2 linked regions of the Microscilla marina ATCC 23134 genome follow. Each later gene encodes a partner of the first gene's protein in a complex. Links are inferred from orthologs where the notes say so. Each region holds a gene or a part of one and is shown in the gene's direction. Other genes may lie near its edges. The genes, in order: accD and M23134_RS14045.

Region 1 (3,192 bases):
AACACACTTTACAAGGTTTTGCTACGGCAAACGAAAAGGGAAGCTGGTGAAAAACCAGCACTGTACCCGCAACTGTAAGTTGTAAAAGCTCTTTTTTGCACATAATGCCACTGTAAGTATGCGTACTTATGGGAAGGCGCAAAGAGTATGCAACGAGTCAGTAGACCTGCCTTGTAATAGTTAGTATACTTAACTTTCGGGAGCTAGAGTTGGGTGTGAGGCGTTTGGAAAATAACTATGGAATGACCTTTTTTATAAAGTAAATTCATAGCCTTGTTGCGCTTTGCCCTCTTTGTAACTCTCTCCTAAAAGATGGTTTTACCCCAAAACAATCATTTAAAATGGATACAAATTTAACAAAACGTATTGAAGAGTCAGAAACGCATATATTCAAGGCAGTTTTTCCAAATACCACCAACCACTATGACACCTTGTTTGGGGGTACCGCCTTACAACTTATGGATGAAGTGGCCTTTATTACAGCTACTCGGTTTACCCGCCTTAAGGTAGTAACGGTAAGTTCTGACCGGGTTGACTTTAAACAACCCATTCCGGCAGGCTCATTCATAGAGCTAATAGGCAAGGTAGTCAAGGTAGGTAATACCAGCCTGGGGGTGCAAGTAGATATTTTTTTGGAACACATGTACGAAGAAACCCGACAACGAGCCATTTCGGGTAATTTTACATTTGTGGCCATTGATGAAAACAGACACCCATTAACTATCCGGGAAAATTTACCTAAAACAAAATAATTATCAGCACAAGCTACAAGTACAATATCTTGGAAGTTAGGAGGTATGCCACACATTTTTTGGGTGAACAATCTTACATAACTTTCATAAATTGATTATTTACATTTAAATTTGGCGACTAATTTTAAGTCAGTTACATAAAAAACACAAACCTGATAACAACGGGTTTATTTATAAAACTTTATAAGTCAGTTATTTACATTTAAAATTTGGTGAAACGGGCATCTTTTAACTTTAACAAAGATCAATGCCTACACCTGTTTTCAGATATTGGTAGCAGGTAATAAATGCTCTGAAAAAAGAGTATTTGATGCATCAGACCAGTCATAGCATCAGGTTTTTCTATAAGGGTAGATACCCTCCTGTGCTTGTACCTCTGACCACTTGTTACCCCAAAAAACAAAAATATGGCTTGGTATAAAAGAGAAAAAAAAGGGATTATTACACCTACCTCAGCAAAAAAAGAAACTCCTGAGGGGCACTGGTACAAATGTCCAAAATGTAAAAACGTAATGAACTCGCGCGACCATAAGCAAAATGCTTATACTTGCATAGAGTGTCATTTTCACGCCAGAATAGGCTCTAAAGAATATTTTGAGGTGTTTTTTGACAAAAATGAATTCACCGAACTGGACGCAAATATGATGTCTGGCGATCCGCTTGATTTTTCAGACACCAAGACTTACCCTACACGTATTCAACAGTCACAATATAAATCTGGATTGAAAGATGCCGTAAGAACTGGTCATGGGAAAATGAAGGGGGAAAATATTGTATTGGCAGTCATGGATTTTGGCTTCATTGGAGGATCAATGGGTTCGGTTGTTGGTGAAAAAATATCAAGAGCTATAGATTTTGCCCGTGAGAAAAAATACCCTTTGATTGTAGTATCTAAATCGGGGGGCGCCCGCATGATGGAGGCAGGGTACTCGTTGATGCAAATGGCCAAAACATCGGCTAAGCTTGCTTTGCTTGCCGAAGCCAAAGTTCCTTATATATCATTGCTTACTGACCCTACTACTGGTGGAGTATCGGCTTCTTTTTCTATGTTAGGTGACTTTAACATTGCCGAACCAGAGGCTTTGATTGGTTTTGCCGGGCCACGTATTATCAGAGAAACCATAGGCAGAGACTTACCTGAAGGATTTCAAACTTCAGAATATTTACTCGAGCACGGTTTCCTTGATTTTATCATAGATAGAACCGAAATGAAAAATAAATTGGCGGGTTTGATTAAAATGCTAAAATAACCTGCTTTTTATACATTACAATAGGATGCCTGTAACGCTTTTGCTGTTACAGGCATTTTTATTTTGAGACTTTTGCGCCTCGTAGTTACGTGTGGAGGGTTAAAATATATAACACTTAAATATTATCAAAAATGAGATGGATTAGTCAATGGCTGGCTACAGGTTGTTTGGTGTTCATTACACTATCTTTTGGGTATGGTCAAATGCTTAACAAACTGCCTACAGATAAGTTTTTCAACCAAATAGTGGGTACTTGGAAACTCAACAATCGCCCCGTGCTAGAGCAATGGACACAGGCTACGTCGGGCTCCTTTCAGGCAAGGGTGCTAGACCTAAGCAAAGGTGACAGCACCTTTACTGAAACCATTAGAGTAATAAAAGATAAAGGACAAGTTTGTTTTGTGGCAAAAGTATTGGAACAAAACGATGGTAAACCAATTAAGTTTAGGTTAGCTAAAAAACGTAAAAAAAAGGTTATATTCATCAATGAAAAACACGACTTTCCTCAAAAGATTGAATATCGTCTGAAAAACACCCAAACGCTACAAGTGCAAATAAGTGGTGTGGTAAGGAAGAAAGTCAGAAAAATAACCTTTGTATACCAACGAATAAAATAATGCAAATAAGTGCAGATAATAAGGCATTATACTTTACCAGTGCTGGGTGTTCAGTATGCACTGTGCTTAAACCCAAAGTAGCCCAACTAATAAGCACCCATTATCCTAAACTTGAGTGGCAGGAAATAAACATAACAAGTAGTCCTGAACTTGCCGCGCAATATAGTGTGTTTACGGTACCTGTATTTATTTTGCTCTTAGAAGGCAAAGAATATGTAAGGCTTATTCGAGCTTTTTCATTAGATGAAGTCAGAGAGAAAACAGACCGGGTATACAGGTGGCTATTTGACGAATAAACTATTAATTAAAAGCTAGTTAGGCAAACATTTTGCGCATACGGTTTTTATCATGGGGGTTGTTTTAAACTTTGCCAAACCAATAACTGTTGCATCAAGAGCATACACATAATTTTGGCAAAATAGTCCCCTTGTGTTATTTGGGTATACTTTCATTTTTACAGAAATTACTAAGATTTTTGATTATAAAATAATAGCCAGTACGGCTTCATCAATCATTCGGTCATAAAATATATGGAACATCATATCTACAAAAAGAAAGAATTAGTAAAAGGTG
Region 2 (3,284 bases), on another replicon or contig:
GTCAGCCGAGGGAATAGAAAAAGACCAGCGTGGGTACACCAAATCCTGGGGCATAAAGCCTTTGGGTGGGTAGGCTACAAAGTCGGGCATATTTAAGGGTACCGGACCTATGTCACCAATTACCCACAGGGCGTTGCTACGGTCAGTGTCTCCAGTACCTACTTCTTGTAGTTTGGGGTACAGTATCCAACGACGATGCCCTACAAAATAGTTTCCTGAACCAGCATCTCTAATGTAGGCATCGATCGCCCTAGAGCCTGCCGAACCTAGTGATAAGTTAGACTTGCCACAGGCTTCACGCCCATCGGCAGTATAACACGACCAGGTAGTAGGTGGAGAGTGAGAGAGAGAGTTATTGGCTCGTGACATCAAGGCAGCTTGTTGACATTTATTACTTTTTTCGGTGTTCAATACCACGTTGCCAGGTAAACCTACCAGTTTGCGGTAAAAATTGAGGCGTTGAAGTACCTTATTTTGAGTATTGGTGGGAGTAATACCTGCATTACAGTTGCTTATATTACCACTCCAGCCGATTTCGGTAAGAATGGAGGGAACGTACTCCTCATTATAAAGTTTGAGAATAGCGTCTTTTTGTGCTGTTCCACCAGCGGTGGCAGTAGTGTCTGTTCCGGTGCTATCTGGAGACACCTCATCTATTTTGGCGCAAGATGTTTGCAAGACTATTATAGCAAATAATGCGGCCCAGGTAATACGTATATTTGACATTGATATATAAATCGTTTTCAGTTATGCAGGGATGAATGTTGAATAGGTTATAACAACGAATTGAAAACCCACTTAAGTGTAAAAATACACATTTTCATATTTCTTTTACTGAATACGTAAGTTAAGTCCCGATATTTACCAATTGAGAGCTTTTCTTTTGGTAAATGTGCCCAAAAACACCCCTATTTGACCTTCATTATAGGGCTTTTATAGCTGAGTATTGTTTTTTGAAAAGTTGTAATAATTTGATTATCAATATTTTATATTTGTGTAAGCAACAACAAAAAAGATAAACTAACTTACATTTCTTTGGGCATCACTTTTTTATCAACTATCTTTGCTCACCTTGAGGCAAACCAAAAAAGAGATTATGCTTTTAGATTTTGAAAAACCCATTGCGGAACTAGAGCAAAAGTTGGATGATATGAAACAACTTGCGGTAGAGAGTGATGCCAACGTAGCAGACGCTATCAAAGTGCTCGAACAAAATATATTAAAAGTAAAGAAGGAGACCTACACCAACCTCACCCGTTGGCAGAGGGTGCAGCTGTCTCGTCATCAAAACCGTCCTTATACTTTGGACTATATCCACGAGATGTGTGACAACTTTGTAGAGTTGCACGGTGACCGTAACATTGCTGATGATAAGGCAATGGTGGGTGGTTTTGGCGATATAAACGGACAAACTGTAATGTTTATAGGACAGCAAAAGGGACGCAATACCAAACAACGGCAATACCGAAACTTTGGAATGGCTAACCCAGAGGGGTACCGTAAAGCATTGCGTTTGATGCGGCTTGCTGAAAAATTTGATAAACCTATAGTGACCTTGATCGATACTCCAGGAGCTTTTCCTGGAATTGAAGCTGAAGAAAGAGGGCAGGCTGAGGCGATTGCGCGAAATATCAAAGAGATGTTTACTCTCAAAGTTCCTGTGATATGCATTGTGATTGGCGAGGGAGCATCGGGTGGTGCCTTGGGCATAGCAGTAGGCGACAAAGTAATGATGCTGGAAAATACCTGGTATTCAGTAATTTCTCCTGAAAACTGCTCGACTATCTTATGGCGTAGCTGGGATTATAAAGAACAAGCGGCCGAGGCATTGAAGCTTACCGCTGATGATATGAAAGGCTTCAAACTAATAGATGAGATCATTCCTGAACCTTTGGGAGGGGCACATGCCAACCCTAAATCTACTTATGAGACTGTAAAACAAGTGATTTTGAAAGAAATCAAAGCATTGCAAAAACTTTCTGCCGAAGAGTTGGTCAATCGGCGAATAGAGAAGTTTAGTGGAATGGGTGAAGTACAAGAGTAGTACGCTTTACAGCTTAAAAAATAAAAATAGTGTAAAATTTTAGGGTTTTACACTATTTTTTTTGCCAAAAATTACGTTGATTTCTTATAGTTAGTAATTGATGGTAAAGCCTTAAGTCCTTAGGTGCCGATGCATATCGGTGGTACAAGCGACAGATTGCAAGCTTGTCCCTATTGTTGCTACTAATTCTTAACTAAAAAATATTACAATGAAAATAGGCATTACTTTGTCAGGGGGAGGTTTGCGTGGAGTAGGGCATTTGGGCGTATTGCAGGCGCTGGACGAAATGGGTATCAAAATCAATCAAATCGTAGGTGTAAGCTCTGGATCTATTATGGGAGCCATGTATTCTCAGGGCTATGCTCCTAAAGAGACCCTTGAAATACTAAAATCAGCGAAACTATTACGTTTTGTCCGCCCAAAATTTAGCCGTGGTTTGCTCAACATTGAAAAAATTGAACCTTTGCTACTTAAGTATTTGCCTCATAACTCATTTGAAGCGCTAAAAATTCCTTTAACGGTGGCTGCTTCTGACATTCACCTGGGCGAGCTGGTGTATTTTACCCAAGGCAACCTTGTATTACCGTTAATGGCATCTTCTTGTATTCCGGTCATGTTTAGCCCTATTCATTACAACAACCGGGTGTTGGTAGATGGTGGTTTGGTAAATAATATGCCTGCTGAACCGATCAAAGATTGTGATTTTCGTATAGGGGTACATTGTAACCCTATAGATATCGAACAGCCCATAAAATCTACACGAAAAGTGCTGGAACGTACTATGATTATGATTGGACACAAAGGTATGCAGTCGCAGATCAGGCAATGTGACGTATTTATAGAACCTCCTGCGCTTGGCAACTATACTACCTTTGAGCTTAAGAAGGTAGACGAAATGTTTGATGCAGGGTATGCCCATACTATGGCAATGCAAGAAGAGATAATGGGGGTGTTGGCGAGTAAATAAGTAGTGGTTTTGGTTTCCAGAGGTTGGGCTATATTGGAGCTAAAAGAAACCTAATCTCTTGCTCATAGTATGCTGGTGATCACTATTTGTTGCTTGGTTACGAATAAGACAGCTCATTATTGACTCTTTGATGGCATTGGTATTTGTTAATGCACCTTGCCCAACAACTGTGGGCGCAAGTTTTTCACAGAAAACTGCTTTTGTTGCAAAGCCTCTAGCAAGTCTTCGGGGGTTACCTTCCAGTGATTGCGCTTGAGTGCCATAATACCCAAA

The links.
Region 2: the proteins of accD (region 1) and M23134_RS14045 are in contact, whole or in part, in a solved structure (PDB 8UXZ), measured with the Escherichia coli proteins. The link is inferred for Microscilla marina ATCC 23134 from one-to-one orthologs.

The regions. Positions count from the first base shown.
Region 1 is NZ_AAWS01000003.1:163,651-166,842, reverse strand. The notes cover bases 225-3,080. They hold accD (acetyl-CoA carboxylase, carboxyltransferase subunit beta), read left to right. Parts: upstream 225-1,159; coding sequence 1,160-2,002; downstream 2,003-3,080. Other genes in these bases: M23134_RS03285 (thioredoxin family protein), read left to right, coding at 2,619-2,915; M23134_RS03290 (DUF6265 family protein), read left to right, coding at 2,134-2,619; M23134_RS03300 (acyl-CoA thioesterase), read left to right, coding at 342-752. Outside these bases: M23134_RS03280 (hypothetical protein), read left to right, coding at 3,150-3,192.
Region 2 is NZ_AAWS01000013.1:133,011-136,294, forward strand. Bases 123-3,070 are described here. They hold M23134_RS14045 (acetyl-CoA carboxylase carboxyltransferase subunit alpha), read left to right. Parts: upstream 123-1,096; coding sequence 1,097-2,044; downstream 2,045-3,070. Other genes in these bases: M23134_RS14040 (CAP domain-containing protein), read right to left, coding at 123-726; M23134_RS14050 (patatin-like phospholipase family protein), read left to right, coding at 2,253-3,011. Outside these bases: more of M23134_RS14040, read right to left, coding at 1-122; M23134_RS38105 (ATP-binding protein), read right to left, coding at 3,158-3,284. UniProt on the Escherichia coli protein: Component of the acetyl coenzyme A carboxylase (ACC) complex. First, biotin carboxylase catalyzes the carboxylation of biotin on its carrier protein (BCCP) and then the CO(2) group is transferred by the carboxyltransferase to acetyl-CoA to form malonyl-CoA.